Regions from separate parts of the Streptomyces sp. NPDC003943 genome, predicted to be linked through region 4. Evidence: riboswitches for the same ligand, from Rfam matches in the RefSeq annotation. Region 4 holds a riboswitch; each other region holds the start of a gene.
The links. Region 4 has a riboswitch for cyclic di-AMP ahead of ACWEV0_RS19440 (M23 family metallopeptidase). Riboswitches for the same ligand answer to the same signal wherever they lie in the genome.
Positions count from the first base shown of each region.

Region 1: it holds a riboswitch for cyclic di-AMP, as region 4 does, so the genes downstream of both, ACWEV0_RS12040 (transglycosylase SLT domain-containing protein) here and ACWEV0_RS19440 (M23 family metallopeptidase) in region 4, are expected to answer to the same signal.
Region 2: it holds a riboswitch for cyclic di-AMP, as region 4 does, so the genes downstream of both, ACWEV0_RS13180 (M23 family metallopeptidase) here and ACWEV0_RS19440 (M23 family metallopeptidase) in region 4, are expected to answer to the same signal.
Region 3: it holds a riboswitch for cyclic di-AMP, as region 4 does, so the genes downstream of both, ACWEV0_RS23215 (transglycosylase family protein) here and ACWEV0_RS19440 (M23 family metallopeptidase) in region 4, are expected to answer to the same signal.

Region 1 is NZ_JBSGIW010000021.1:50,990-58,725, forward strand. It holds gene ACWEV0_RS12020 (ABC transporter substrate-binding protein) at 1-879, shown strand, start outside; gene ACWEV0_RS12025 (ABC transporter ATP-binding protein) at 1,255-3,009, opposite strand; gene ACWEV0_RS12030 (cytochrome P450) at 3,208-4,485, opposite strand; gene thpR (RNA 2',3'-cyclic phosphodiesterase) at 4,572-5,210, opposite strand; gene ACWEV0_RS12040 (transglycosylase SLT domain-containing protein) at 5,326-6,147, opposite strand; cyclic di-AMP (ydaO/yuaA leader) riboswitch at 6,152-6,309, opposite strand; gene ACWEV0_RS12045 (UdgX family uracil-DNA binding protein) at 6,676-7,362, shown strand; gene ACWEV0_RS12050 (hydrophobic protein) at 7,478-7,633, shown strand; gene ACWEV0_RS12055 (SDR family oxidoreductase) at 7,680-7,736, shown strand, end outside.
Region 2 is NZ_JBSGIW010000024.1:46,562-54,297, reverse strand. It holds gene ACWEV0_RS13210 (phosphorylase family protein) at 1-611, shown strand, start outside; gene hpnH (adenosyl-hopene transferase HpnH) at 620-1,645, shown strand; gene ACWEV0_RS13200 (aspartate aminotransferase family protein) at 1,642-3,027, shown strand; gene ACWEV0_RS13195 (helix-turn-helix domain-containing protein) at 3,115-3,714, shown strand; gene ACWEV0_RS13190 (DUF6126 family protein) at 3,732-3,881, shown strand; gene ACWEV0_RS13185 (tyrosine-protein phosphatase) at 3,902-4,741, opposite strand; cyclic di-AMP (ydaO/yuaA leader) riboswitch at 5,071-5,238, shown strand; gene ACWEV0_RS13180 (M23 family metallopeptidase) at 5,243-6,193, shown strand; gene ACWEV0_RS13175 (SGNH/GDSL hydrolase family protein) at 6,356-7,150, shown strand; gene ACWEV0_RS13170 (STM4011 family radical SAM protein) at 7,170-7,736, opposite strand, start outside.
Region 3 is NZ_JBSGIW010000059.1:26,614-34,349, reverse strand. It holds gene ACWEV0_RS23235 (nucleoside triphosphate pyrophosphohydrolase) at 1-708, shown strand, start outside; gene ACWEV0_RS23230 (globin domain-containing protein) at 718-1,938, opposite strand; gene ACWEV0_RS23225 (cytochrome P450 family protein) at 2,067-3,356, shown strand; gene ACWEV0_RS23220 (transglycosylase family protein) at 3,471-4,472, shown strand; cyclic di-AMP (ydaO/yuaA leader) riboswitch at 4,731-4,904, shown strand; gene ACWEV0_RS23215 (transglycosylase family protein) at 4,908-5,606, shown strand; gene eno (phosphopyruvate hydratase) at 5,846-7,132, shown strand; gene ACWEV0_RS23205 (FtsB family cell division protein) at 7,250-7,720, shown strand.
Region 4 is NZ_JBSGIW010000044.1:20,516-28,251, forward strand. It holds gene ACWEV0_RS19425 (bifunctional acetate--CoA ligase family protein/GNAT family N-acetyltransferase) at 1-223, opposite strand, end outside; gene ACWEV0_RS19430 (HPr family phosphocarrier protein) at 315-596, shown strand; gene ACWEV0_RS19435 (GntR family transcriptional regulator) at 832-1,515, opposite strand; gene ACWEV0_RS19440 (M23 family metallopeptidase) at 1,681-2,451, opposite strand; cyclic di-AMP (ydaO/yuaA leader) riboswitch at 2,464-2,629, opposite strand; gene ACWEV0_RS19445 (M16 family metallopeptidase) at 2,826-4,193, opposite strand; gene ACWEV0_RS19450 (M16 family metallopeptidase) at 4,220-5,572, opposite strand; gene ACWEV0_RS19455 (DNA gyrase/topoisomerase IV subunit A) at 5,769-7,736, shown strand, end outside.

The DNA of each region.
Region 1 (7,736 bases), on a different contig from region 4:
GGCACGGTCGACCTCGACGCGCAGCAGGCCGGCCTGTCGGCGGCGGCCAGGTCACGGGTACTGCAGGACGGCAAGCTGAGGGCCCAGGCGGACGCCCCCTTCAACGGCCGTCTCTCCCTGGTCGCGCTCGTCTCCACGGTCGCGCCGTTCGACAACGTGCACTGCCGCAAGGCCCTGCTGTACGCGGCCGACACCACCGCCCTGCAGACCGCCCGGGGCGGCCCGACCGCCGGGGTCCCGTACGGGAATCTGCTGGCCCCGACCCTTCCGGGCGCCGACACCTACGACCCGTTCGGCCTGACCGCCGGAAAGCCGCAGCCCGCCAAGGCGAAGGAGGAACTGGCGGCCTGCGGCCATGGCGACGGATTCACCACGAAGCTCCTTGCCAAGAGCGACAGGCCCCAGGACATCGCGGTGGCCACGGCCCTGCAGAGCGCGCTCAGGTCCGTGGGCATCAGCGTGCAGATCGAGCAGAGGCCTTTCAGCGACTTCTTCGAGGTCGCCGGCTCCCCCAGCACCCTGAAGAACAAGGGATACGGCCTGCTGATCAGCAACTGGAGCGCTGACGACCCGTTCGGAGCGACCTTCCTCCAGCCCCTCGCCGACGGACGCCGGATCACCCCGAACAGCAACATCAACTACGCCCAGGTCAACGACCCCGGTCTCAACACCCTGTTCGACCAGGCGACCGCCGCCGGTGACGCCGGCCGGGCGAGCGAGATCTACCAGCAGATCAACCACAAGCTCACCGACGGCGCCTACTACCTGCCGGTCACCGCCGGCAAGACGCTGAACTACCGCAGCCCCCGGCTCACCAACGTGTACGTCAACCAGACGTACGGCATGGTCGACTTCCAGGCCCTCGGGGTCGGCTCCTAGGGCCTGTCCGTCGGGTCAGGAACAGGGGCACCCAGCCAGGCCGCCACGAGGCGCTTTGAAGTTCAGCTCCCGGGCTTCTTGGTCAGCGATGCCAGGACCGTACCGTCCGACGCCCGTATGACGATCGTGCCCCCCGGCCCGACCGCCGGGCCGGAACGGCCGCCGGTCGCGTGGAACGCGACCCAGCCGGGGGTGCCCGGCAGGGTGACGATGCGGGCGTCCAGGGTCCTGCCGTCGGCTGAGACGGTGACCCGGGCCGGGGCCCCGGGGCGCCGGCGCTCGCCCTGGTCGCGGCGGTCCTGCCGGCCCGGTCGGCCCTGCGCGGTCCGCTGACGGGCGCCCGCTGACCGGGCGGGCCGGGGGCCGGTGCCCGGCTCAGTGCACGTCGGCCCCCTCCCTGGTCTCGTCGGCGTCGAGGAAGCCGCCGGACTGGTGCTGCCACAGCTTGGCGTAGGCGCCGTCCGCGCCGAGCAGCTCCTGGTGGGTGCCCTGTTCGACGATCCGGCCCCGGTCGAGGACCACGAGCTGGTCCATGCCGGCGACGGTGCTCAGCCGGTGCGCCACCACCAGCGCCGTGCGGCCCTCCATCAGCCGCCACAGCGCGTCCTGGACGAGGATCTCGCTCTCCGAGTCCAAGGCGCTGGTGGCCTCGTCGAGCAGCAGGATCGGCGCGTCGCGCAGGATCGCCCGGGCGAGTGCGACCCGCTGCCGCTGGCCGCCGGAGAGCTTCACGCCGCGCTCCCCCACCATGGTGTCGAAGCCGTCCGGCAGCGCGTCCGCGAACTCGGTGACGTGTGCCGCCTCGGCCGCGCGCCGGATGTCGGCTTCGGTGGCGTCCGGCCGGGCGAAGGCGATGTTCTCCCGCAGGGTGCGGTGGAACATCGCCGGTTCCTGCGGCACGTACGCGATGAGGCCGCGCAGGTCGGACTGGGTCATCCTGCTGATGTCCTGGCCGCCGACGAGGATCCGGCCGGCGTCGACGTCGGTCATGCGCAGCAACAGCCGGGTGAGCGTGGTCTTGCCGCCGCCGGACCGGCCGACGAGGCCGATCTTCGTACCGGCGGGCACGTCCAGGTCGAGGCCCTCGAACAGCGGCTTGCCGCCGCCGTGCGCGAAGCCCACCTTCTCGAAGCGGACGTCCCCGGCGCGCGAGCGCAGCGGCTCGGGCGGCTCCGGGTCGAGCACGCTCGGCGGCTCCAGGAGCAGTTCGGTGAACTGCGCCGCCTCCGTCATCGAGCTCTCCAGACGGCGGTAGATCTGGTTGAACTCGAACATGATGCGGGTCGCGTTGCTGTAGTAGGTGAAGGCGACGACGACCGCCTCCACGCCGTGGTCACCGGCGCCGAGCGCGAGGGCCAGGACCAGGCCGAGGACGTTGGTGAGCACGGACATCGGTGCGACGAGCGTGTCGATGCGCAGGTTTCCGTAGTCCCAGGAGCGCAGGGTGACCTTCCGCGCCTCGGCGAGGCGGGAGCGGTTCTCGGTGGCCTCGCGCGGTTCGGCGGCGAAGGCCCGTACCGTGTCCATGTTGCCCAGGCTGTCGGCGACATGTCCGGACACCCGGGCGATGGCCGCCTCCCGCAGGGCGACGAGGGCCTGGCGGCGGCGGATCAGCGGGGTCACGCCGAAGGCGGTGACGAGGATCATCGCCAACAGGCCGACGACGAGCAGCGGTTCGTACGTCCACAGCACCACGGAGGCGAAGCCGAGGGGCACGAAGCTGCCGAGGACGTTGAAGGTGAGGGTGTCGACGAAGTCCTCGAAGCACTTGCCGAAGCCGATGACCCGCTTGGTGAGCGAGCCGGCGAAGTTGTCGTGGAAGAACGCGGCGTCCTTGGCGAAGAGTTCGTCCATCCCGACGACGGTGAGGTGCTCGATGCCGAGCGCGTCGACGCGGTTCAGGCAGTGCAGTCCGACGCGCCACAGCGCCTCGGAGAAGAGCAGCACGCCGCCGATCCCGAGGACGTACGGCAGCATGGCGCCGGTCCAGCCCCCGTCGCTCACGCCGCCCGCCGCGCCGCCCGCCGCGCCGTCGGCGATCCGCGCGACGAGCTTGGCGACGATCAGTGGCGCGATGTAGGCGATGCCGATGTTGCCCAGCGCCGGGAGCAGCATCGCGGGCACGGTCATGCGACGGAGCCTGGCCAGCTCGCGTCCGTAGTAGCGGAGGGCGAGCAGTACCGGGCCTTTGCCCGGTGTACTGCCGCTCGATTCAGACAATCCCATCACAACCCTGTTTTGTCGGACCGACTGGACAGGGTCCGCAGTGTCCCGCGACGGCAGCCGCGCGGTCCAAGCGTTTTTCGCCCGGCGGGCGGACGGACGCCGCTAACCGGCCAGAACGGCGGGAGTGGGCCCGTCGGGCCGTACGGTGAGGCCGTAGGCGGCGCGTGCGGGGACCGCCCGGAAGCGCGGGGCGTGCGCCGGGAGCAGGAGTTCGAGGAGCGCGACGGACTCGCGGAGGGCGAACTGCAGGCCCAGACAGGCGCGGGGCCCGACGCCGAACGGGAAGTAGCTCCCGGGGTGGGCGGGCCGCCGGCCCGGTGTGGTGAAGCGGGTGGGGTCGAACTCCTCTGGCTTCTCCCAGAGTTCGGGGTCGCGGTGGGTGAGGTAGGGGCACACGATGACATCGGTGCCCGCCGCCACCGCGTGTCCGTCGAGGACGTCGTCCTCGGCCGCGCTGCGCGGCAGGATCCAGGCGGACGGATAGAGACGGAGGGTCTCGTGGACGAGCGCCGACACCGCCTGCTGCCGTTCGGGTGAGCCCTCGGGCCCGGCCGCGAGCGCCCGCTCGCGCTCCTCCGGGTGCCGGTCGAGGAGGAGATGCAGCCAGGTGAGGGTGGTGGCGGTGGTCTCGTGGCCGGCGAGCATCAGGGTGACGAGTTCGTCGCGGATCAGCCGGTCGGTGTACTCCGGACGGGTCTCGCCGGCCTCGACGAGTACGTGCAGGAGGCCCGGCCCTTCGGGGCCGGCGCCGCCGTCGCGGGCGGCGGCGACGGCGTGGTGCGCCACCGCGTCAATCCGCGCCAGCTCGGCGGCGACGGCCGCCCGGGCGGTGGCGCTGTCGGCGGGCAGGCTCGGCATCGCGGCCACCACCTCGGGGAGGGCGGCCAGTTCGCGTTCCGTCACGGGGTCGAGGGCGTGCCCGGTGAGCGAGCGCCAGATGGTGTCCAGGGCGAAGCGCCGCATCTCCTCGCCGACGTCGAAGACCTCCCCCGTACGGGCGTACGCGTCCCAGCGCGCCGCGGTCGTCCGGGCGGCCGCGGCGATCCGCTGCTCATACCTGCGCATCCCGCGGCCGGTGAACTGGGCCTGCAGCATGCGGCGTTGGCGCTGCCACGCCTCGCCCGTCGCGGAGAGCACCCCGTCGCCGACGAGCAGCCGGGCCCGGTGCGAGCGCTTCACGTACCGGTCGGGGCGCACGGCGAGCACCTGCCGCACCGCCTCGGCGCCGGTCACCACGACGGTGGGCCGCTCCCCGATCCGCACCCCGGCGACCCCGCCGTGTGCGTCGCGCGCCTGGGCGAAGAGGTCGACGAGCTCTCCACCTCCGGCCCGCCACCGCTCGACGGCGGCGGCATCGAGTTCGGGCACTGCTACGGCCACGGGCTTCTCCTGACTCGGCGGGACCGGTGCATCACGCACTGTAGGAGAGCGGCCACGCGAGGCGACACCCCGCCTCTTCGGCCCGGTCAGCGGCCGCCGAGGGGCCCGCCGAGGGGCTCGCCGAGGGGCCAGGACTCGATGTCGCGGTAGCGGATGGGCGCGGGGCCGCGGCCGAAGTTGCTGCCGACGAGGTGCAGGCGCTCGGTGCGCCAGGTACGGCCGGTGAAGCCTCCGAGGCCGGCGGCGACCGCGGCCACGGAGGCCGTGTCGCCGCGGCGGGCCCGGGCCAGGGTGAGGTGCGGGCGCAGCGGGCGGTCCTCGAAGGGGATGCCGCACGCCTTCACGACGGCGCGGACGTCAGCGGCGAGGAGGTGCAGCCCTTCCAGGTCGCCGGCGATGCCGCTCCACAGCACCCGTTCGTCGAAGTGGCCGCCGCCGCGCAGCGTCAGTTCCAGCGGCCGGCGCGCGGCGGCGAGTTCCGCGAGCGCGGGTCGCAGCGGCGGGACGGCCGCGGCGGGGAGCTCGCCGAGGAAGGCCAGGGTGATGTGCCAGTCCTCGATGCGGTTCTGCCGCAGGGTCGGGTACGCCTCGTAGGCGGGCCGCAGCTCGCGGGCCAGCTCCTCCTTGGCTTCGTCGGGCGGCGCCAGGGCGATGAACACCCGGACGGTCGCGCTCCGGGAGTCCTGGGGTTCCTGATCCTGAGGCTCCTGCGACACCTGCGACATCTGCGATCCTTGCGGCTCCTGCGGCCCCTGAGGTTGATCCTTCACGCAGGACTTCGTACCTCTTTTCGTACCGCCCGGTCCATTCGGGGGGCCGGGCGGCACGGAAGAGGAACGGTCAGTAGGCGCCGAAGACGTTGTCGATGGAGCCGTACTTGGCGGCGGCGTAGTTGCAGGCCGCGGCGATGTTGGCGACCGGGTCGTAGACGTCGTCGGCGGTGCCGGCCACGTGGTACGCCTGGAAGGTGGGGTCGATCACCTGGAGCAGGCCCTTGGACGGGGTGCCGGCGACCGCGTTGGAGTCCCAGTTGTTGATGGCCTGCGGGTTGCCCGAGGACTCGCGCATGATGTTGCGGTAGATGCCGTCGTAGCTGCCGGGGATGCCGTTGCGGGCCATGACGTCGAGGGCCTCGCGGATCCAACCGTCGAGGTTGTTCGCGTACGTGCCGGAGCCGGCGGTCTTGGCGGTCTTGGCGGTCGTGGCCGCGGCCGGGACGGACGCCTGGACCACGGTGCCCGCCGCGCTCGCGCTCGCGCCGGTGAAGCGCGGGGCCGCCGGGGCCTGCCGGGACGTCGGGTCGACGGTCAGCTTCAGCCCGGGCCGGATGAGCCGGGGGTCGTGGCCGATGGCCCGGCGGTTGTCCTGGTAGATCTTCTTCCAGCCGCCCCGGACCGAGTACTTCTCGGCGATCCCGGAAAGCGAGTCACCGGCGACGACGGAATACCGGACCGGACCGGCCTGCACGGCCTTCCGTACGGCCGTCTGCGCCACGGCCTTTTCGACTGCGACGGTCTGGGCCGCGTGCGGCTCGGCCGCCACGGCGCCGGTCGCCCCGGCCAGCGGCAGGGCGAGTGCGGCGCTGCCGGTGAGGCCGGCGACGGCGAGGGAGCGAGCGAGCGGGGTGCGCTTGGGGCGTCGGTGCTTCCCGTGTCCACGCATGGCGAATTCCTCTCCTCCGCCTGCGAGGTGAGCTGTCGGGTTCGGGCAGGAGATGCCCGGCCGTGGCGCGCACGGCTTCACCCCTAGCCGTCCCGGGATCCCGGGACCGGCGGCAAACCTGGGTCCCCCGCTCCTGCCGGGCGAGTGTGGTGAGTGCGGTTTCCGGGCGGTGGCAGGATTCGGCGTTTCCGTCCGGTTGCGGCGTGACCGTATGCGAAAACAAACGACGAAAACAAGACGGAATTAGCGCACCGGAAATGACCTTTCCCGGAAACACAAAAGGATCATTCCGCTTACCTGGACCCGATTCCCCAACCCTTTTCGGGAGGTGCGGACTTGACGCCGCGCCAGCATCGGCCGAGCCGGGCGGACCGTGACCCGAATCACCCGCACCGACCGCGCCCCGCCTTATCTACTAAATGCACTCATGAGGCACCTCATCCGCATTTCTCCATTTGAATAGAATGGGTAAATATAGTCCGATTTGCCCGGCGTGATTCGGGGTAGCCGTGGAGTCGAGGAGGGCCCATGAACAGCACCCATGACGACGGCACCGGCACCGGCACCGGCACCGGCCCCGAGTCGTACGACGCCACCCCCTTCCTGCCGGCGCGCGGCGGCATCCCCGCGCACCGGCGTGCCGCGGCGGACTGCCGGGGCTGCCCGCTGCACGAGAACACGACCGGCACGGTCTTCGGGCGCGGCGACGCGCACGCGCGGCTGATGCTGGTCGGCGAACAGCCCGGCGACCAGGAGGACCGGGAGGGCGAGCCGTTCGTCGGGCCGGCGGGCCGGCTGCTGTCGCGGGCGCTGCGCGAGGCGGGCATCGACGAGGACGGGGTGTACCTCACGAACGCGGTCAAGCACTTCAAGTTCACCCAGGACGAGACCCGCAAGCGCCGCATCCACAAGACGCCGACCCTGCGCGAGACCCTCGCCTGCCGCCCCTGGCTGCGCGCCGAGCTCCGGCTGGTCTCGCCCGAGCTCGTGGTCACGCTGGGCGCGACGGCCGGCCGCGCCCTGCTCGGGCCGTCGTTCCGGGTCGGCACCGACCGCGGCGTACCCCGGCCGCTGCCGGACGGGGAGAGCGGGGACCTGCGGGTGCTCGCGACCGTCCATCCGTCCGCCATCCTGCGGGCGCGGAGCGGCGGGGACCGCGAGGAGATGTACGCGGGCCTGGTCGCCGACCTGCGGACCGCCGCCGACGCCCTGTGACCGCCGGACCGCCGGACCGCCGGACCGCCGGGAGAGGTTGAAGGGGTTACGGGCACCAGGGGCGGGTAGCCGCGCAGCCAAGCGCTACCGAACGTGTCACCGAAGGAGGCGCGTCATGATCGCCCTGCTCCTCGTCCTGCTGGTTCTCCTGCTGCTCTTCGGCGTGGGATTCGCCGCCCACGTGCTGTGGTGGATCGCTCTGGCCCTGCTCGTCGTCTGGCTGCTGGGCTTCCTGGTGCGCAGCTCGGGCTCCCGCTGGTACCGCTGGTGAGGCGGCACCGCCCCGGGTCCCCGCGTCGTGCGCGTGAGGAGCGGCCATGACGCGCAGCTCCGACGTCGTCACGTTCCTGGAGGGACTCGCCGTGCGGCTGAAC
Region 2 (7,736 bases), on a different contig from region 4:
TCGTCGCCTGTGCGCTCGGCATCGAGAAGCTGGCGCTGCGCAGCGGCGACCGGGCCGGGGCGCCCGCGCCGCTCGCGGTGGTGCGGACCGGGATGGGTCCGGCGCACGCGCGCCGGGGCGTCTCCCGGGCGCTGGCCCGCGAGCCCTGGCGGGACGCGGCCGTCATCGCCTCCGGCTTCTGCGCGGGGCTCGCCCCCGGCATGCACCCCGGTGACATCGTCGTGGCCGAGGAGACCCGTGACGCCGACGGCTCCACGCCCTGCGTCGGCACCGAGCTGCTCGTCAAGGCGCTCGCCCGCGCCCTGCCCGGACGCACCGTCCACACCGGCCCGCTGACCGGCTCCGACCACGTGGTCCGCGGCCCCGAGCGGGCCGCGCTACGGGCCGGCGGGGCCATCGCCGTCGACATGGAGTCCGCGGCCACGCTGCGCGCCGCGACCGGCGCCGGAGCCCGCCCGGTTGCGGCCGTCCGGGTGGTCGTGGACGCTCCAGAACATGAACTGGTCCGGATCGGCACCGTACGCGGGGGAATATCGGCGTTCCGCGTTCTCCGTGCCGTCCTTCCCGCTTTCTTCGAATGGCACCGTTCTTTGCTGCTCCCCAGGAGGTGAGCCGAGTCATGGCCATGCCGCTCCGTCAGTCCATCCGGGTCGGGACCTATCTCTTCGAACAGAAGCTCCGCAAGCGGGACAAGTTCCCGCTGATCGTCGAGCTGGAGCCGCTGTTCGCCTGCAACCTCAAGTGCGAGGGCTGCGGCAAGATCCAGCACCCGGCGGGCGTGCTCAAGCAGCGGATGCCGGTCGCGCAGGCGGTCGGCGCCGTCCTGGAGTCCGGCGCGCCGATGGTGTCCATCGCCGGCGGCGAACCGCTGATGCACCCTCAGATCGACGAGATCGTGCGCCAGTTGGTAGCCAAGAGGAAGTACGTCTTCCTGTGCACCAACGCGATGCTGCTGCGCAAGAAGCTCGACGAATTCACCCCCTCCCCGTACTTCGCCTTCGCCGTGCACATCGACGGACTGCGCGAGCGGCACGACGAATCCGTCGCCAAGGAGGGCGTGTTCGACGAGGCGGTGGCGGCCATCAAGGAGGCCAAGCGGCGCGGCTTCCGGGTCACCACCAATTCGACCTTCTTCAACACCGACACCCCGCAGACCGTCATCGAGGTGCTCAACTTCCTCAACGACGACCTCCAGGTCGACGAAATGATGATCTCGCCCGCCTACGCCTACGAAAAGGCTCCCGACCAGGAGCACTTCCTCGGCGTCGAACAGACCAGGGAACTCTTCAGGAAGGCGTTCGCGGGCGGAAACCGGCGGCGCTGGCGGCTCAACCACTCGCCGCTCTTCCTGGACTTCCTGGAGGGCAAGGCCGATTTCCCGTGCACCGCGTGGGCGATCCCCAACTACTCCCTCTTCGGGTGGCAGCGCCCCTGCTATCTGATGAGCGACGGCTACGTCCCCACGTACCGCGAACTCATCGAGGAGACCGACTGGGACAAGTACGGCCGCGGCAAGGACCCGCGCTGCGCCAACTGCATGGCGCACTGCGGCTACGAGCCCACCGCCGTCCTCGCCACCATGGGCTCCCTCAAGGAGTCGCTGCGCGCGATCCGCGAGACCGTCAACGGGAACAGCACCTCATGACCGGCGAGTTCGACCTGCGGGCGCTGCTCGCCGAGCGCGGCGGCGAGCGCTACGAGCTGCACGCCCGCCACCTCAACCACCAGCTCCCGCGCATGCTCCACACCATCGGCTTCGACCGGACGTACGTACGGGCCGAGGGCGCGCACTTCTGGGACGCCGAAGGCAACGACTACCTCGACATGCTCGCCGGCTTCGGTGTCATGGGGCTCGGCCGGCACCACCCGGTCGTCCGCAAGGCGCTGCACGACGTCCTCGACGCCCAGCTCGCCGACCTCACCCGCTTCGACTGCCCGCCGCTGCCCGGACTGCTCGCCGAGCGGCTGCTCGCGCACAGCCCGCACCTGGACCGGGTCTTCTTCGGCAACAGCGGCACCGAGGCCGTCGAGACGGCCCTGAAGTTCGCCCGGTACGCCACCGGGCGGCCCAGGATCGTCTACTGCGCGCACGCCTTCCACGGCCTCACCACCGGCTCCCTCTCCGTCAACGGGGAGAAGGGTTTCCGGGACGGCTTCGCGCCGCTGCTGCCCGACACGGCGATCGAGCTCGGCGACCTCGACGCCCTGGAGCGGGAGCTGCGCAGGGGCGACGTGGCCGGCTTCGTCGTCGAGCCCATCCAGGGCAAGGGGGTGCAGGAGGCGCCGCCCGGCTTCCTGCGTGCCGCCCAGGATCTCCTGCACCGGCACGGCGCGCTGCTGATCGCCGACGAGGTGCAGACCGGCCTCGGCCGCACCGGCGACTTCTACGCGTACCAGCACGAGGACGGCGTGGAGCCCGACCTGGTGTGCGTCGCCAAGGCGCTCTCCGGCGGCTACGTGCCGGTCGGCGCCACCCTCGGCAAGGACTGGATCTTCAAGAAGGTCTACTCCTCGATGGACCGGGTCCTGGTCCACTCGGCCAGCTTCGGCTCCAACGCGCAGGCCATGGCCGCCGGGCTCGCCGTACTCGCGGTCATGGAGGCCGAGGACACCGTCGCGCACGTCCGCCGGATGGGTGACCTGCTCGCCTCCCGGCTGCGCGAGCTCGTACCGCGCTACGAGCTGCTGAAGGAGATCCGCGGCCGCGGACTGATGATCGGCGTCGAGTTCGGCCGGCCGTCCTCGCTGGGCCTGCGCAGCCGCTGGACCATGCTCCAGGCGGCCCGCAAGGGACTCTTCGCCCAGATGGTCGTGGTGCCGCTGCTCCAGCGCCACCACATCCTGACCCAGGTGTCCGGCGACCACCTGGAGGTGATCAAGCTCATCCCGCCGCTGATCGTCGACGAGACGGACGTCGACCGCTTCGTGACCGCCTTCACGGCCGTCATGGACGACGCCCACGGGGGCGGCGGACTGATGTGGGACTTCGGAAAGACGCTGGTCAAGCAGGCCGTGGCCCAGCGCTGAACGGGCACTGACCGGATCGCGTCGAGCGGGGTTTGCCTCTGAGGCAAGAAAGTTGCCTCAGAGGCACAAGCCTGGCGCAATGGACACATGGACCACGTCACCGACGCCGTACCGGACGTCGCCCCCCAGCTGCGGGCCCTGCGCCGGCGGCGCGGGCTCACCCTGGAGGCGGCCGCCCAGCGCGCCGGACTCTCACCGGCCCATCTGTCGAGGCTCGAGACGGGGAACCGGCAGCCCTCGCTGCCGATGCTGCTCGCGCTCTCCCGTATCTACGGTACGACGGTCTCCGAGCTGCTCGGCGAGGCGCCGCCGGAGCGCGACCCGGTCGTCCGGGCCGGGCGCTCCGAGCCGGTCGAGGCGGACGGCTGGATCTACCGCCAGGCCGGCGGCGCCGGGCGCGCCCTGCAGTGCCTGCGGGTCCACGTCCCGTACGCCACCCGCGCCGACATCGTGCGCGTCCACCCCGGCGAGGAGTGGATCCACGTCCTGGAAGGCAGGGTGCGGCTCGCGCTCGGCGAGGCGGTGCACGTCCTCGATCCCGGGGACAGCGCCCACTTCGACTCGCTCACCCCGCACCGGATCGGTGCCGCCACCCAGGCCGGGACGGAGCTGCTGTTCGTCCACACCCTGATGCAGAGCCCCGTCGCCGAGCTGTGCCTCGGCGACGGGACCCCGCACCGCCGCTAGGTCTAGAAAGGACCGACATGTCCGAGAAGTCCGTACCGGTCACCGGCGAGGAGCGCGGTGAGGGCAAGTTCCCCAAGGGCCTGGTGCTCCGGCTCTTCGCCTATCTGGTCGCCGGCCATCTCTTCGCCGCCTTCCTCTACCTGCTCTTCGCGATGGGGGCGAAGTAGCGGGACCGGAACCGCGGACCCTACGCCTCCGTGAGCATCCGCTCGCGCAGCCGCTCCCGGGTCTCCGGGGCCAGCTTCAGGCCCTCGGCGAGATAGGCGTCCACCGAGCCCCAGGTCGCCTCGATCGCCTCGAAGGCGGCCTGCAGGTACTCCACCCGCGCGTCGAAGAGCGGCGCGAGCAGCTCCATCACCTCCGGCGACATGGCGTCCGGGGCGGTGGAGCTGCGCTGCACCTTGTAGCGGCGGTGCGGGGCGTTGGACTTCAGGTAGTCCGCCTCGATCGCCTCCCGCTCGACGCCGAGCGCGAGCAGGGATATCGCGATCGCCAGACCCGCGCGGTCCTTGCCGGCCGCGCAGTGCATCAGGACCGGGACGCTGTCCTCGGCCATCGCGTGCAGGATCCGGCTGTGCTCAGCCGTCTTCTCGACAATCATCTTCCGGTACGAACCGGACATCCGGGCCGCGGCCTTGCCGTCCGCCAGGAGCTCGCGCAGCTGCGCCAGGTCGCCCGTGCGCACCAGCTTCCAGAACTCCTTGCCGTCGGCCGGATCGCTCAGCGGGATGTTCACGTTCCGTGTCCCCGGAAGGTCCACGTCCGGTCCCTCGACCTTCCGGTCCGCGTCGTTGCGGAAGTCGAACACCGTGTGCAGGGCCAGGGTGGTGAGGAACGCGGTGTCCTCCGGGGTGGCGTGCGCCAGGTGACCGCTGCGGAAGAGGCGCCCGGGGCGCACCTCCCGGCCGTCCGTGGTCGGCAGCCCGCCCAGGTCACGGAAGTTGCGTACGCCGGCGAGCTCGGGCTCGGTGGTCGCTTGCGTCAAGGTTGCTCCTGGTCTCTCGAGATCGGCTCCTGGGGCAATCATCCAGGGTCGACCGCCCCCGGCATACCCCCTCGGGCGGGAATGGGCGATCTGTCCGTATTGCGGGTTTGGTGATAACGCGCCCTGGTTGCAGGGGAGATGGGAATCGGAGCGTGAGCAGCGTCATAAACGTGACGGACCGTGGCTGATCGTCTTTTTCAAATTCCCTCGCGGAAAGGGAAATCGAGGGTCCGTCATCGACGCAGGGTGACCGGAATTCCGGCCGGATATCGCTCGATCAAGAGTGGCCGAAAAACCGTGGCTTGTTCCCGTCGACCCGGCTCGTCTAGCGTCGCGCTCAATCCGGACGGACCGCCGAATCCTGCCGCCGCCCGGAATCCGCACCCATCCGTGTCAGGCAGGAGCGGGGGACCCAGGTACTTTGCCGATCCCTCGATGCAGCACCCACGAAGGACGGCTCGGGGTGAAGCCGCGACCACGCGGCCGGACATCTCCAGTCCGAACCCGACAGCTCACCTCGCAGGCGACGGAGAGGAACTCGCCATGCCCGCGAAGGGTAAGCACCGCCGTCCCAAGGCCAACCCGATCAGCCGCGGGTTCGTCGCCGCCGGCGCGGGTGGCGCCGTCGTCGCGCTCCCGCTGATCGGCGCGACCGGCGCCCACGCCGCCGAGCAGGCCGCCCCGACCGTGACGCCCCAGCGGGTCGCCGCCGTGGCCCCCGCCGCCGTCACTCCCGCCGCCGTCACTCCCGCCCAGGCCCACGCCGCCGCCCCGGTCTCGTACACCGTGGTCCGCGGCGACTACCTGTCGAAGATCGCCACCGACCACCACCTGGCCGGCGGCTGGCACAAGCTCTACCGCGACAACCGCCAGGTCATCGGCGAGAACCCCTCGCTGATCCTGCCCGGCATGAAGCTGACCCTCGGCGCCAAGAGCCACGCCAAGGCCCACCCGGCGAAGGCCCACCCGGCGAAGGCCCACGCGGCCAAGGCCGGCGGCGAGCAGCGCGCCTCGCGCAGCGCCGAGCGCTCCGCCGCGACCACCTCCGCTCCGGCCGCCGCCCCGGCTTCGGCCGCGACGACCTCCTCCTCCGGCTGGGTCGTCCCGCTCAACGGCGGCATCTCCACCCCGTACAAGCAGCCGGGCTCCATGTGGTCCTCCGGCTACCACACGGGCGTCGACTTCATCGCCGACACCGGCACGGCCGTCCACGCCGTCGGCCCCGGCACCGTCTACTCCGCCGGCTGGGGCGGCGCCTACGGCAACCAGATCGTCATCCAGCACGCCGACGGCACCTTCTCCCAGTACGGCCACCTCTCCTCGATCTCGGTGAGCGCCGGCCAGACCGTCACCGGCGGCCAGGTGATCGGCCTCTCCGGCTCGACCGGCAACTCCACCGGCCCGCACCTCCACTTCGAGATGCGCACCGGGCCGGACTACGGCTCCGACATCGACCCGCTGGCCGCGCTGCGCCAGCACGGCGTCAACATCTGACGCCGCTGACGAAACGTCAGTGACGAGGCCCCGGCACGAGCACGTGCCGGGGCCTCGCTTATTCCTCATTGGCGCGATCTTTACCAGGTGGCATATGTCACCCGCCGTCAACCCCTCCTTACGGTCGCGTAGGTCACATCCATAAGGGAAAGATGAGTTCCCGTGGCAGACGATTCGAGATCACGAGACAAGAACGCATTCGGGTCGTACGCGGCGATCGGTGACAGCTTCACCGAGGGCGTGGGAGACCCCGGGCCCGACGGGAATTTCGTCGGCTGGGCGGACCGATTCGCGGTCCTGCTCGCCGACCAGCTGCCTGAGCACGACGCCTTCCGCTACGCCAACCTGGCCGTACGGGGGCGCCTTCTCGACCAGATCGTCACGGAACAGGTCCCACGGGCGAAGGAACTCGCCCCGGACCTGGTGACCTTCTGCGCCGGGGGCAACGACATCATCCGCCCCGGGACCGACCCCGACGACGTCGCCGAGCGTTTCGAGCGCGCCGTCGCCGACCTGACCTCCGCCGTCGGCACCGTCATGGTGACGACCGGCTTCGACACCAAGGAAGTGGCGCTCCTCAAGCACCTGCGCGGCAAGATCGCCACGTACAACGGGCACGTCCGGGCCATCGCCGACCGCTACGGCTGCCCCGTGCTCGACCTGTGGTCGCTCAGGTCCGTCCAGGACCGCCGCGCCTGGGACGAGGACCGGCTGCACCTCTCGCCCGAGGGCCACACCCGGGTCGCGCTGCGCGCCGCCCAGGTCCTCGGCCTGCCGGTGCCGGCCGACCCGGAGCAGCCGTGGCCGCCGCTGCCGCCGCGGGGCGCCCTCGAGGTCACCAAGGACGACATCCACTGGGCCAAGGAGCACCTGGTCCCGTGGATCGGGCGCCGGCTGCGCGGCGAGAGCTCCGGCGACCACGTCGAGGCCAAGCGCCCCGACCTGCTGCCGCTCTGATGCCGCTGCAGACGCCCCTCTAGGGGGCGTCCCGCCATGCCGTGTTCGCCGGGACGCGTTCCAGGACGCCCCCGGCGAACACGTCGTACAGCGGCAGCGTCTCCAGATGGACGTAGCCGATGTGGCAGTCGCACCGCGCGAGCGGGCAGGCCCGGGGGCGCAGCGCGGCGCGGTACGAGCCGTCGTAGAGGTTGCCGAGCTCGGCGCGGACGAAGTGGCAGCGCCGCACCGTCCCGTCGCCGTCCACCGAGACGACCGACTCGCCCGTGCGGCACGGCAGCCCGGCCGAGCGGTGCGGATGGCGGCTGTACGGGAAGAGCGGGTCGAGCGCCGTCCAGTCGGCGGCCTCCGCGTCGGTGTAGGTGTGGCCCTCGGCCGCGTTCACCCACAGATAGACCTCGTCCGGCAGCTCGGCGCGCAGCCGGCGGGCGTGCTCGCGGTGCTCGGGCAGCCCGACGACGCCGACGCTGAAGCGGATGCCGCGCGCCGCGAGCGTCCGGCACTTGCCGAGGAAACGCTCGTACGGCGTCTGCCCGGGGTGGTAGGTGCACCACAGGGCCACCGTCTCCGGGTCGGCCTCCGCCAG
Region 3 (7,736 bases), on a different contig from region 4:
GACCAGGCGCTGACCGACGGGCTCGCGCGGATGGCCGGCTCCGGCCGCTTCGCCATGCCCGACCTGGAGCTGCTGCCCGGCTCGTACGACCTGCCGGGGGCCCGGCTGCTCGACCTCGTCCAGGTCATGGACCGGATCCGCCGCGAGTGCCCGTGGACCTCGCAGCAGACCCACAAGGGGCTCGCCAAGTACGGCATCGAGGAGGCGTACGAACTCGTCGAGGCCATCGAGGAGGGCGACCGCGAGGCGCTGCGCGAGGAGCTGGGCGACGTCCTGCTCCAGGTCGTCTTCCACGCGCGGATCGCCGAGGAGGACGCCGAGGAGCCGTTCTCCGTGGACGACGTCGCCGGCACGATCGTCGAGAAGCTCATCCACCGCCACCCGCACGTCTTCGGCGACGCGACGGCCGAGACGCCCGAGGACGTCAAGGCGCACTGGCTGCGCACCAAGGCCGCCGAGAAGCAGCGTGACTCGGTGACGGACGGGGTGCCGCTCGGCCAGCCGGGCCTCGCGCTCGCGGCCAAGCTCGCGGGCCGGGTGCGGACGGCCGGGCTCGACGTGGCGCCGCCGGCCGGTGACGGCATCGGCTACGAGCTGCTCGCCCTGGCCGTGCGGGCGGAGGCCGCCGGGATCGACCCGGAGGCGGCGCTGCGCGCGGCGGGCCGGATCTACCGGGACGCGATCCGCGCGGCGGAGGGGCTGGCGTAGCCCCAGGCTCTAGTACGTCCGCGGGGCGCGCGCGTCCGGGTCGTGCCAGTGGAGCTGGGGCGGCTCGATCAGCCACTCGGCGCGGGAGCCGGGGCGGGTGGTGAAGCGGCCCACGTTCGGCAGACGGTCGTGGAAGACCCGGTCCGGGGCGGCGCCGAGATCCTCCAGCTCCTCGGCGACCTCGTTGAGGAAGCCGGGCGGTCCGGCGAGGTAGACGTCGTGGGCCGGCCAGTTGACCGTCGCGCGCAGCGTCTGGACGAGCCGCTCGGTGGCCTGGTCGCGGGGGCGGCGCGGGGCCGCGGTGATGTAGGTGACGTGCAGCCCGGGTATCCGTTCTCGGAACTGCTCGGCGTCGGCCCGCCCGTACAGGTACTCCTTGGCGCGGGCCACGACGAAGAGCCGCCCCTCCAGGTCCGGCTCGTCCACCGCCGCCTCTTCGAGCAGCGCCCGGACCGGTGCCCAGCCGGTGCCCGCCGCTATGTAGGTGCGGGGCTTGCCGGGCGGGGTCCGGGCGGTGAGCGCGCCGCCCGGGGCGGAGAGCCGGAGCGTCTCGCCCGGGCGGAGCAGCTCGGTGAGCGCGGTGCTCATCAGACCGCCCTCGACGCGGCTGACGTGCAGCTCCACGGTGCCGTCGGCGCGGGGCGCGTTGGCCAGCGAGTAGGTGCGCCAGACCCGCGGGACGTGGAGGGTGCTGACGCTCACGTACTGCCCGGGGAGGTAGGGATAGGGCCGGCGCGGGCGCAGGGTCAGCAGCGTCAGGTCGTCCCCGTACCGCTCGTGCCCGATCACGTCCGCGTCCCACCAGGCCGGCTGCCCGGCCCGCACCGACTCCTCGGCGCCCGCCTGCATCGCCCCCGCGACCACGGCGTACGCCTCCGTCCACGCCTTCTCCGCCTCGATCGTCCAGGCGGCGCCCGCCGTGTGCGCGAAGGCGGCGAGCAGGCTGGTGCCGACCGCCGCGTAGAGCGCGGGCGTGGCCAGGAACTTGCGGTGGTCGCGGCCCAGCTGCCCGAGGTAGCCGCTGAGCTCGGGGTCCTCCAGGTGGGTCACCACATGGGCGAGCGCGGCGAAGAGGCGGTCGCGCTGGGGGGCCAGGTTCTCGGGGAACAGCCCGCGCATGCCGGGGTTGTGCCAGAAGAGGTGCGAGTAGAAGAAGGTGACGGCGTGCTCCGCCCGTCTCTCGACGACCGCGAACGAGCTTCTGAGCAACTGGGGCAACTGGGCATCCACGTGCTGAATCTAGGCGACGCGATACCGCGCACGCGCGCCGTTCGGCGAGTCCTGGGTAGACGTGTCCATGCTCACCGGGCAGCCTGCCGCCGAGCGGCCGCGCCGAGGGGCCTTGTACGGTCGGAGACGTGAGTACGTCCCCCGTCCCGCCCTCCGGCGCCGCCCCGGCTCCTTCGCCCGCCCCCGAGCTCTTCACCTGGGAGTTCGCCACCGATCCGTACCCGGCGTACGCCTGGCTGCGCGAGCACGCGCCCGTGCACAAGGCCACGCTGCCGAGCGGGGTCGAGGCGTGGCTGGTGACGCGGTACGCGGACGCGCGGCAGGCGCTGGCGGACCAGCGGCTCTCGAAGAACCCGGCGCACCACGACGAGCCGGCGCACGCCAAGGGCAAGACGGGGATTCCGGGCGAGCGCAAGGCCGAGCTGATGACGCATCTGCTCAACATCGACCCGCCGGACCACACCCGGCTGCGCCGGCTGGTGTCGAAGGCGTTCACGCCGCGCCGGGTGGCGGAGTTCGCGCCGCGGGTGCAGGAGCTGACCGACCGGCTCATCGACGGCTTCGTGGAGCGGGGGAGCGCGGACCTCATCCACGAGTTCGCGTTCCCGCTGCCGATCTACGCGATCTGCGACATGCTCGGCGTGCCGGCCGAGGACCAGGACGACTTCCGCGACTGGGCCGGGATGATGATCCGGCACGGCGGCGGGCCGCGCGGCGGGGTGGCGCGGTCGGTGAAGAAGATGCGGGGCTACCTCGCCGAGCTCATCCACAAGAAGCGGGAGGAGCCGGGGGACGACCTGATCTCCGGGCTGATCAAGGCGTCGGACCACGGCGAGCACCTCACCGAGAACGAGGCCGCCGCCATGGCCTTCATCCTTCTCTTCGCCGGATTCGAGACCACGGTCAACCTGATCGGCAACGGGGTGTACGCCCTGCTCCGCAACCCCGAGCAGCGCGGCCGCCTCCAGGAGTCGATCGCGGCGGGCGAGACGGCGCTCCTGGAGACCGGCATCGAGGAGCTGCTGCGGTACGACGGACCGGTGGAGCTCGCGACCTGGCGCTTCGCCACCGAGGCACTGACCATCGGCGGCCAGGACATCCCGGCCGGCGACCCGGTCCTGGTGGTCCTCGCGGCCGCGGACCGCGACCCGGCGCGCTTCGACGAGCCGGACACGCTGGATCTGGCGCGCCGCGACAACCAGCACCTGGGATACGGGCACGGCATCCACTACTGCCTGGGGGCCCCGCTGGCGCGCCTCGAAGGACAGACGGCCCTCGCGACGCTGCTGACTCGCCTGCCAGACCTGCGACTTGGGGCCGATCCGGCGGAACTGCGGTGGCGCGGCGGGCTCATCATGCGTGGCCTGCGCACGCTTCCGGTCGAGTTCAGCGCTTCCCACAAAACCGTCCGGAACTGACGGAGCGTCAATACTGTGATCTTCGCGTGATCTGCGCTGCATCGACTTGTGACGTGCGTTCGAATGCCGCTACGTTCACCCGCAGTCTCAGCAGTCACGCGAAAGGCACTCCGCATGCGCTCCGGGAACGGACGTCACCGCAGACCCCGCCAGGCCCCCGCGATCGTCGTCGCCGCGGGAGTCACCGGCTCGGCCATGGCGCTGCCGCTGCTCGCCACCGGCTCCGCCTCCGCCGCCGACGCACCGACCTGGGACCGGGTCGCCGAGTGCGAGTCGGGCGGCGCCTGGAGCGCCAACTTCGGCAACGGTCTCTACGGCGGGCTCCAGTTCACCCAGGAGAGCTGGGAGCGGCACGGCGGCCTCGCCTACGCGCCCAGCGCCGACCTCGCCAGCCGCGCCCAGCAGATCGCGATCGCCGACAAGGCCCTCGCCGCCGGTGACACCCAGTGGGCCACCTGCGCGCCGATCGCCGGCCTGAAGAACGACGGCAAGAAGCCCGCCGTCGACCCGGGCCCGGCCACCACGCCCACGCAGTCCACGGCGCCCGTCCACGAGTCGAACCGCACCGAGGGCCTGCCCACCGAGTCGGGCACGAAGACCACCGAGCCCTCGTCGAGCGCCACGACGCCCGCCGCGCCCACCACCCCGGCCGCCCCGTCGTCCTCGACCACGCCGACCACGCCCGCCTCGCCCACCACTCCCGTGACGCCCGGGACTTCCGGTACGCCCGATGAGTCCGGTGTGTCCGGTACGCCTGGTGCGTCCGAGACGGCCCCCGCCGGCACGGGCAAGCACCGCGGTGACGCCGCGACGGAGGAACCGGGCGAGACGGACAGTACGTCCGAATCCGGACGGCATGCCGCTCCGACCGGCGACGCGACCGGTGACACGGCTACGGACAACACGGACAACACGCCCAGCACGGACGAATACACCGTCAAGCCGGGTGACAGCCTGTCGGACATTGCACAGCAGAACGCCCTGCCCGGCGGCTGGACCGCGCTCTACGACGCCAACAAGAAGACGGTCGGCACCGACCCCGACCTCATCATCCCTGGTCAGAGCCTTGAGTTGAGCCTCGGGAAGACCGCGCCCGAGGCCACGCCTGAGGGGTAGTTAGGGACTGAATGTCCGGTTCTGTGCAAGTGAGACATGAGTCTCTCTTGCCGAACGGCCGTGTCACGTCCGCAAACTTTGCGCGTTTCGCCCCTCACCTGCACAAACGTCACCTGACGGAGTGCAAGTAGGGGCGATTTTTCCGGGTTGATGGGCTTTGAACTTCCCCCGGCGGTGTGTCTACGGTCGTGACCGCTCGCCACCGCGGGCCCCGCCGACCGGTACGCCGAATCCTGCCGCCGGACGCCGGGAACAGTCGTCGCGCAAGCGCCGAAGGCAGGAGCGGGGGACCCAAGGTAAGTGCCGGCCCCGGCCGTTGAGACAGACGGCCGACGACCGGCTTGGGGTGGAGCCGCGTGCAAGGACACGCGGCCGGGCAACTCACTCGCCCGAACCCGACAGCTCACCTCGTAGGCGTCGGTGAGGAGAACTTCCATGCTGCTTTCCGGCAAGGGCAAACACCGTCGTCCGTCCAAGGCCACCCGCGTCGTCACCCTCGCCGGTGTCGCCGGCGTCGCCGTCGCCGCCCCGCTGATGACCGCGGGCACCGCCTCGGCCGCCACCGCCTCCGAGTGGGACGCCGTCGCCCAGTGCGAGTCCGGCGGCGACTGGTCCATCAACACGGGCAACGGCTTCTACGGCGGCCTGCAGTTCACCAACTCCACCTGGGCCGCCTACGGCGGCACCGCCTACGCCTCCCGCGCCGACCTGGCCTCCAAGTCGCAGCAGATCGCCGTCGCCGAGAAGGTCCTGGCGGGCCAGGGCAAGGGTGCCTGGCCGAGCTGCGGCGTGGGCCTGTCCAGCGCCTCGTACGACGGCGGCTCCGCCGAGGCCCCGGCCCCGGCCCCGAAGCCGGCCGCGCCGACGACCACCACCCAGCGCGCCGCCGAGCAGCCGACCACCCGCAGCGAGAAGCGCACCGCGCCGAAGGCCGCGAAGACCGTCACCACCCCGACCGGCAAGAAGGTCGCCAAGGGTGACGGCGAGTACAAGGTCAAGGCCGGCGACACGCTGAGCAAGATCGCCCAGACGCACCACGTCAAGGGTGGCTGGCAGAAGCTGTTCCAGCTGAACAAGAACATCGTCCAGGACGCCGACCTGATCTACCCGGGCCAGCAGCTCCACCTCAAGTGAGCCTGACGACTGTCCCCCCGCGGTGACCCTGGAACGGGCCCGGAGCCTGCGCTCCGGGCCCGTTTCGTACCGATCGGTAACCGAGGTCTTTCGTCCCTCAATGCATGCCGTTGGGTCCTTTTTCGTCCCAGGGGGCGGGCGCCCGGCTGGCCGGAGCCCCCGGGCCGGTTAGGCTCTTGTCGCAAGGCGAACGAGACCTTGCCGCATGCGTCACAACCAGCGTCACATCCCAGAAGGAGATGCTCGTGCCGTCCATCGACGTCGTCGTAGCCCGGGAAATCCTGGACTCCCGAGGCAACCCCACCGTCGAGGTCGAGGTCGGCCTCGACGACGGCAGCACCGGCCGTGCTGCCGTTCCCTCCGGTGCCTCCACTGGTGCGTTCGAGGCCATTGAGCTCCGCGACGGGGACCCCAACCGCTACCTCGGCAAGGGCGTCGAGAAGGCCGTCCTCGCCGTCATCGAGCAGATCGGCCCGGAGCTCGTCGGCTACGACGCCACCGAGCAGCGCCTGATCGACCAGGCGATGTTCGACCTGGACGCGACCGAGAACAAGGGCTCGCTCGGCGCCAACGCCATCCTCGGCGTCTCGCTCGCCGTCGCGCACGCCGCCTCCGAGGCGTCCGACCTCCCGCTCTTCCGCTACCTGGGCGGCCCGAACGCGCACCTGCTGCCCGTTCCGATGATGAACATCCTGAACGGCGGCTCGCACGCCGACTCCAACGTGGACATCCAGGAGTTCATGATCGCCCCGATCGGCGCGGAGTCCTTCTCCGAGGCCCTGCGCTGGGGCACCGAGGTCTACCACACCCTCAAGAAGGTCCTGAGGGACAAGGGTCTGTCCACCGGCCTCGGCGACGAGGGCGGCTTCGCCCCGAACCTCGGCTCCAACCGCGAGGCCCTCGACCTCATCCTCGAGGCCATCAAGCAGGCCGGCTACGTGCCCGGCAAGGACGTCGCGCTCGCGCTCGACGTGGCCGCCTCCGAGTTCTACAAGGACGGCTCGTACGAGTTCGAGGGCAAGGCCCGCTCGGCCGCCGAGATGACCGAGTACTACGAGGAGCTCGTCTCCGCGTACCCGCTCGTCTCCATCGAGGACCCGCTGTTCGAGGACGACTGGGCCGGCTGGAAGGTCATCACCGAGAAGCTCGGCGCCAAGGTGCAGCTCGTCGGCGACGACCTCTTCGTCACCAACCCGGAGCGCCTCGCCCGCGGCATCGAGGAGGGCACCGCCAACGCCCTCCTGGTCAAGGTCAACCAGATCGGCTCGCTGACCGAGACCCTGGACGCCGTCGAGCTCGCCCAGCGCAACGGCTTCAAGTGCATGATGTCCCACCGCTCCGGCGAGACCGAGGACGTCACCATCGCCGACCTCGCCGTCGCCACCAACTGCGGCCAGATCAAGACCGGCGCCCCGGCCCGCTCCGAGCGCGTCGCCAAGTACAACCAGCTGCTGCGCATCGAGGAGATCCTCGACGACGCCGCGGTCTACGCCGGCCGCAGCGCCTTCCCGCGCTTCAAGGGCTGAGCTTCACGGGCTGACCTGCCCTGACGCTGTAGTTACGGACGTCCCCGCACTCGGTCCCGTACCGTGTGCGGGGACGCACGTTTGATCAGGACACGCGACGCAGGGGAGCCGCTGGACATGGCCGTGAAGGACCGGGACCGGTTCTCGACCGCGACCCGGATCAGGCTGCTCGGCGAGCAGACCGCTGCCCGTGTCTACCGCTCCCAGACCCGCCGCCAGGCCGCCCGCTCCCGGCTCACCGGCCGCGCGGCCTTCCTCGCGCTCGTCGTCTGCTCGCTCGTGGTGGCGCTCGCCTACCCGATGCGGCAGTACGTCTCCCAGCAGGGCGAGATCGCCGACCAGGAACGCAAGGCGGCCGACGCCGCCCGCCGGGTCGAGGAGCTGCGGGACGAGAAGGCCCGGCTCCAGGACCCGGCCTATGTGCGCCGGCTCGCCCGCGAGCACCTGCACTACGTGATGCCCGGCGAGACCGGCTTCACCGTGAACGACCCCGACGCGCAGGCCCGGCCGCGCACCGACCAGGGCGGCACGGACCGCCCCTGGTACGACAACCTGTGGGGCGGCGTCGACAACGCCGACCGCCGCTGACCCACCCGTACCACCG
Region 4 (7,736 bases):
AGCGGTGCACGTCCTTCGCGGAGAGCCGTGGGTAGGGCGCGAAGAAGCGGTAGTACTTCGACTCGTCCGAGACCTGCTCGTAGAAGCTGACGAGACGCTCGGCGTCGTCGGTGGTGATCGGGCGGATGCGCGCGGTGCCGCCGTCCCTCAGGACCACGTCCGCTTCCCAGTGGTCGGGGTACGCGTGCTCCGGCTGTTCGGGCTGTTCCGACGCGCTCTGCATGGGGAAAGCGTACGGCCGGGGTACGACAGTGACACCGGTTGCGTGTGAGAGACTGGTCTAGACAACCGCTGAATGTTGAAGGGCTACCACCATGGCTGAGCGCCGCGTCAACGTCGGCTGGGCCGAGGGCCTGCACGCCCGCCCCGCCTCCATCTTCGTCCGTGCCGCCACGGCCTCCGGCGTCCCCGTGACGATCGCCAAGGCCGACGGCAACCCGGTCAACGCCGCGTCCATGCTCGCGGTGCTCGGCCTGGGCGCGCAGGGCGGCGAGGAGATCGTGCTCGCGTCGGACGCCGACGGCGCCGAGGCCGCGCTCGACCGCCTGGCGAGGCTGGTCGCCGAGGGTCTCGACGAGCTCCCCGAGACCGTCTGACCCGCCCGACCCGTCTGGCCCGATCCTCCCCGTCCTCCCCGGCGGCGGATCGGAGAAGAGCCGCGCCCACCGGTCATCCGGCTGGTGCGGCTCTTTTCCGTCGGCGCGACTTCGGTCATCACGACTTCGGTCATCGCGACTTCAGTCGTCGCGAGGAATATCGACGGAAATTGATTTCGGGCAGCCCGGAACAGGGCTCGTCGAATTACCCGCCTCTTTGTATACGGCGGGCACGTTAATTCCGTGCTCCCGCATTGTTTACGGCATGTTGCGAAACCCTCACACGGGTCCGCTCCGGATGTTTCAGCCGGAGCCGCGGCGCCGCCCGCTCCACGTGCAGCGCGGTGAGCGCGCGGGCCCGCTCGGCGTCGCCGCGCGCGACGGCGTCCACGATCGCGCCGTGCTCGGCCCAGGAGTCCGCGGGCCGTTCGGCCGGCTCGGTCGCGTACATCCAGGCGATCTTCTGCCGCAGCTGGGAGAGCAGCGCGGTGAGCGGCGGGCTGCCGGACGCCTGCGCCAGGGTCTCGTGGAACCAGCCGTCGAGTGCGCGCAGGTCCTCGCTCCGGCCGTGCCGGGCCCGCTCCTGACCCAGCCTGACCAGGCCGCGCAGCACCTTGAGGTGGGCCTCGGTGCGACGCTGGGCGGCCCGGTGGGCGCCGAGGGGTTCGAGCAGGGAGCGCATGTCGAGGAGGTCGGCGGCCTCCTGCTCGCCCGGTTCGGCGACCTGGGCGCCGGCGTGCCGACGGGTGACGACGAAGCCCTCGGACTCCAGGGTGCGCAGTGCCTCGCGGACCGGGACGCGGGAGACCCCGTAGCGGCGGGCGAGCTGTTCCTCCGTCAGTCTGGCGCCCCGCGCGTACACACCGGAGACGATGTCGTCCCGGATCGCCGTGCATACCGACTGCGCGGGAATGCGCATGTCCGACCTCCGCTTTTCTCCGCGCTAAACCCCGTCGGGCGGCGCCTGTCCGGTGACTCTATTGCAGGACGCGGGAATTTCCGATGCCGACCGGTAATTCAGGGACGAAAAAGGCCCCGGCTCGTTCGAGCCGGGGCTTCTTCGCGCTGAGCGGGGAGACGGACGTCAGACGTCGACGCCGCGGGCGCGCAGGTACGCGACGGGGTCGATGTCCGAGCCGTACTCGGGGCTGGTACGGGCCTCGAAGTGGAGGTGCGGGCCCGTGGAGTTGCCGGAGGAGCCGGAGACGCCGATCTGCTCGCCGGGGGTGACCTTCTGGCCGACGTGCACCCGGATGGCGGACAGGTGGCCGTACTGGGTGTACGTGCCGTCGTTCATCCGGATGACGATGTTGTTGCCGTACGCGCCGCCCCAGCCGGCCTCGACGACGGTGCCGGAGCCGACGGAGACGACCGTCGTGCCGTAGGCGGCGTGGAAGTCGATGCCGGAGTGGTGGCCGGAGGACCAGAGCGAGCCGCCGGTGTTGTAGCCGGTGGAGACGTACGAGTGGGCGACGGGGGCCTGGAAGGAGTTCAGGCGCTTGCGCTCGGCCTCGCGGGCGGCGCGCTCCTTGGCCTCGCGGATCTCCTTGGCGCGGGCCTCGGCCTTGCGCTTCGCCTCGGCGGCGGCCTTGACGCGGGCGGCGGCCTCGAAGGCCTGCTTCTCCTGGGCGGCGGCCTGGGCGTCGACGTGCTCGGTGAGGGACTCCTCGGTGATCACCTGGGTGAGACCGGTGTCCTCAGGGGAGGGGCTCTCCGTGTCGGCGGCGAGCGCCGGGGAGGCGAGGGTGCCGATGACGCCGGTGGTGGCGAGCGTCGCCACGCCGGCGATGCCCGCGCCACGGCGCGTCAGACGGCTCGGACCACGATGCTTCCCGGTGGCACGGGTGAACGCCATGAAGTGGCTGATCCTTTCCTTCCCTCTCGCCTACCGGGTTAGCTGACGGGTTCGGAGCAGGAAGGTCTCCTACGGGCCCCTCCGCGCGGAGCGAAGGCGTCCGATTCACCCCAGGGACTTCGAGTGGGTCCCCGGCTCCCCAGGCTCGCGCCTTGCGGGGACTCGGCGATGACTGTCCGTTCGCCGCGGGTGCGGCGTCGTGCAACGGGCGAACAGTCGCGTCGACGCTAGGCGGATCTTCAGTCAATCGCCAAACAGACGCGCCAGTTTGTAAGACTTGCCACAGGTCATTCAGCAACACTCGCCCGCAATACGGACAAATGACGAGGACCCTGACGAACCAGGTCGTCAGGGTCCTCGTGACGAGGGCTCAATCAGCCGGTGACCACGGTCACTTCACCGATGCCGAGCGCCCGCACCGGCTCCTCGATCTGCGAGGCGTCGCCGACCAGGACGGTGACCAGCCGGTCCACCGGGAAGGCGTTGACCACGGCCGCGGTCGCCTCCACCGTGCCGGTCTCGGCCAGGCGCGCGTACAGGTGCGCCTGGTAGTCGTCCGGGAGGTGCTGCTCGACCTGGTCGGCCAGCGTGCCCGCGACGGAGGCGGCGGTCTCGTACTTCAGCGGGGCGACACCCACCAGGTTCTGCACGGCCACGTCGCGCTCGGCGTCGGTGAGACCCTCGGCGGCCAGGGTGCGCAGCACCTTCCACAGGTCATCAAGTGCCGGGCCGGTGTTCGGGGTGTCCACCGAGCCGCTGATGGCGAGCATCGACGCGCCGTGGCCCGCGGCGTCCGAGCGCAGCACCTGGCCGAAGGCGCGCACGCCGTACGTGTAGCCCTTCTCCTCGCGCAGCACGCGGTCCAGGCGGGAGGTGAGGGTGCCGCCGAGGCAGTACGTGCCGAGCACCTGGGCCGGCCAGACCCGGTCGTGGCGGTCTGCGCCGACGCGGCCGATGAGCAGCTGCGTCTGGACGGCGCCCGGGCGGTCCACGATGACGACCCGGCCGGTGTCGTCGGCCGTGATGGGCGCCATGGGGCGCGGCGCGGCCGGCGCGCCGGTCCAGACGCCGAGGGTCTCGGCGAGCACCTGGTCCAGGTCGACGTCAGTGAGGTCGCCGACGACCACGGCGGTGGCCGCGGCCGGCCGCACGTGCGCGTCGTAGAAGGCGCGGACGGCGGCGGCGTCGATCGCCTCGACGGTCTCCTCGGTGCCCTGGCGGGGCCGGGACATCCGCGAGGAGGCCGGGAACAGCTCCTTGGAGAGCTGCTTGGCGGCCCGGCGGCCCGGGTTGGCCGTCTCGTGCGGGATCTCGTCGAGCCGGTTGCGCACCAGGCGCTCGACCTCGGACTTGGCGAACGCCGGGGCGATCAGCGCCTCGGCGAGCAGGCCGAGGCCCTTGGACAGCCGGGAGACCGGGACCTCCAGGGAGACCCGTACGCCGGGGTGGTCGGCGTGCGCGTCGAGGGTGGCGCCGCAGCGCTCCAGCTCGGCGGCGTACTCCTCGGCGGAGCGCTGGTCGGTGCCCTCGGACAGCGCCCGGGCCATGATCGTGGCGACGCCGTCGAGCCCCTCGGGCTCGGCGTCCAGCGGGGCGTCGAGGAAGATCTCGACGGCCACCACCTGCTGGCCGGGGCGGTGGCAGCGCAGCACGGTCAGGCCGTTGTCGAGCGCGCCGCGCTCCGGGGCCGGGAAGGCCCAGGGCTTGGCGATGCCCGGCTGGGGCTGCGGGTGGAAGTCCATGCTCGTCAAAGACGCGGCAGCGTCGGTCACTGCTCCGCTCCCTCTTCCTCGTCGCTGTGGTCGGCTTCGTCGGCCTGGCCCACGGGCTCGTAGACCAGGACGGCGCGGTTGTCCGGGCGCAGCCGGGCCTTGGCGACCTCCTGCACCTCCTCGGCGGTGATGTCGAGGACCCGGTCGACGGCGGTCAGCGCCAGCTGCGGGTCGCCGAACAGCACCGCGTACCGGCACAGTTCGTCGGCGCGGCCGGCGACCGTGCCGAGCCGGTCCAGCCACTCGCGCTCCAACTGGGCCTGGGCGCGCTCCATCTCCTCGGGCGTCGGGCCCTCGGCCGCGAACCGGGCCAGCTCCTCGTCGACGGCCGCCTCGATCTGCGGCACCTCGACGCCGCCGGACGTCTTGACGTCCAGCCAGCCGAGCGAGGGCGCGCCGGACAGCCGCAGCAGGCCGAAGCCGGCGGTGACGGCCGTGCGGTCGCGGCGGACCAGCCGGTTGTGCAGCCGGGAGGACTCGCCGCCGCCGAGGACGGTGAGGGCCAGGTCGGCCGCGTCGCACGCGCGCGTGCCGTCGTGGGGCAGCCGGTAGGCGGCCATCATGGCGCGGGCCGGGACCTCCTCCTCGACGACCTGGCGCAGCTGCTCGCCGATGACCTCGGGCAGCTCGCCGGAGCGCGGCTCGGGCTTGCCGTCGTGGCCGGGGATGGAGCCGAAGTACTTCTCGATCCAGGCGAGGGTCTGCTCCGGGTCGATGTCGCCGACGACCGAGAGGACCGCGTTGTTGGGCGCGTAGTACGTACGGAAGAAGTTCCGCGCGTCCTCCAGCGTGGCGGCGTCGAGGTCGGCCATGGAGCCGATCGGCGTGTGGTGGTACGGGTGGCCCTCGGGGTACGCGAGGGCGGTGAGGCGCTCGAACGCGGTGCCGTACGGCACGTTGTCGTAGCGCTGGCGGCGCTCGTTCTTGACGACGTCGCGCTGGTTCTCCATGGACTCGTCGTCCAGGGCGGCGAGCAGCGAGCCCATGCGGTCCGCCTCCAGCCAGAGCGCGAGCTCCAGCTGGTGGGCGGGCATGGTCTCGAAGTAGTTGGTGCGCTCGAAGCTCGTCGTGCCGTTGAGCGAGCCGCCGGCACCCTGCACCAGCTCGAAGTGCCCGTTGCCGTGGACCTGCTTCGAGCCCTGGAACATCAGGTGCTCGAAGAGGTGGGCGAGGCCGGTGCGGCCCTTGATCTCGTGGCGCGAGCCGACGTCGTACCAGAGGCAGACCGCGGCGACCGGGGTCAGGTGGTCCTCGGAGAGCACGACGCGCAGGCCGTTGGACAGCCGGTGCTCGGTCGCTGTCAGGCCGCCGGAGCCGGCCGAGGCCGTGGCCGTGTGACCCATGGGCATGTACGTCCCTTCGATCGCTGTGCGGAAAGTGCGGAGCGGAAAAGTCCTGCCACTGTATGCAAGCGCGCCGCCACCTGGCGAAGTTCCCGCCCGCTTCGGATGTCCCTCTTCCGGGTCGAGGTCGGCGTTGTCGGTGGCACGGTCCACAATGGTCCGCGTCAGATCAACCCTTGTTGGTGAAGGAGCCGCAGCCGCGATGGCCCGCCGCAGCACGAAGACACCGCCGCCGGACGACGCGTTCGAGGAGCGAATCCTCGACATCGACGTCGTCGACGAGATGCAGGGCTCCTTCCTCGAGTACGCGTACTCGGTGATCTACTCGCGCGCCCTGCCCGACGCCCGCGACGGCATGAAGCCCGTGCAGCGCCGCATCGTCTACCAGATGAGCGAGATGGGCCTGCGGCCCGAGCGCGGCTTCGTCAAGTGCGCCCGCGTCGTCGGCGAGGTCATGGGCAAGCTGCACCCGCACGGCGACGCGTCGATCTACGACGCGATGGTGCGCATGGCGCAGCCGTTCTCGATGCGGCTGCCGCTGGTCGACGGCCACGGCAACTTCGGCTCGCTCGGCAACGACGACCCGCCGGCCGCCATGCGGTACACGGAGTCGAGGATGGCCCCGGCCGCGCTCCTCATGACGGAGTCCATCGACGAGGACACCGTCGACTTCGCGCCGAACTACGACGGCCAGGAGCAGGAGCCGGTCGCGCTGCCCGCCGCGTACCCGAACCTGCTGGTCAACGGCGCCTCCGGGATCGCGGTAGGCATGGCGACCAACATGCCGCCGCACAACCTGGGCGAGGTCATCGCGGCCGCCCGCCATCTGATCCGCCACCCGAACGCGGACCTGGAAGCGCTGATGCGCTTCGTGCCCGGCCCGGACCTGCCGACCGGCGGCCGGATCGTCGGCCTGTCCGGCATCCGGGACGCGTACGAGTCGGGCCGCGGCACCTTCAAGATCCGCGCGACGACCACCATCGAGACCGTGACGGCCCGCCGCAAGGGCATCATCGTCACCGAACTGCCCTTCACGGTCGGCCCCGAGAAGGTCATCTCCAAGATCAAGGACCTCGTCGGCTCGAAGAAGCTCCAGGGCATCGCCGACGTCAAGGACCTCACCGACCGCAACCACGGCCTGCGCCTGGTCATCGAGGTGAAGAACGGCTTCGTGCCGGAGGCCGTCCTGGAGCAGCTCTACAAGCTGACGCCCATGGAGGAGTCCTTCGGCATCAACAACGTGGCGCTGGTCGACGGCCAGCCGCTCACGCTGGGCCTCAAGGAGCTCCTGGAGGTCTACCTCGACCACCGCTTCGACGTGGTCCGGCGGCGCTCCGAGTTCCGTCGCGGCAAGCGGCGCGACCGGCTCCACCTGGTGGAGGGCCTGCTCGTCGCGCTGATCGACATCGACGAGGTCATCCGGCTGATCCGGGAGAGCGAGAACTCCGCGGAGGCCAAGGCGCGCCTGATGGAGCGCTTCTCGCTGAGCGAGATCCAGACGCAGTACATCCTGGACACCCCGCTGCGCCGGCTCACCAAGTTCGACCGTCTGGAGCTGGAGAGCGAGCGCGACCGGCTCACCACGGAGATCGAGGAGCTGACCCGGATCCTGGAGTCCGACGCGGAACTGCGCAAGCTGGTGTCGGCGGAGCTGGCGGCGGTCGCCAAGAAGTTCGGCACCGACCGGCGCACGGTCCTCCTGGAGTCGGCGGGCGCGCCGGTCGCGGCCACGTCCCTGGAGGTCGCGGACGACCCGTGCCGGGTGCTGCTCTCCTCCACGGGCCTGCTCGCCCGTACGGTCACCGAGGCGCTGCCGGCCGTGCACGACGGCAAGCGGGCCAAGCACGACGTGATCGTCTCCTCGGTGGCCGCCACCCAGCGCGGCGACATCGGCGTGGTGACCTCGGCCGGCCGGCTGCTGCGGGTCGCCGTGATCGACCTGCCCCAGCTGCCGGACACGGCCGCCGCGCCGAACCTGGCGGGCGGGGCGCAGCTGTCGGAGTTCGTCTCCCTGGAGGCGGACGAGACGGTGCTGTGTCTGACCACCCTCGACGAGGAGTCGCCCGGCCTGGCCCTCGGCACCCTGCAGGGCGTGGTCAAGCGCGTGGTGCCGGACTACCCGGCGAACAAGGACGAGCTGGAGGTCATCACCCTCAAGGACGGTGACCGG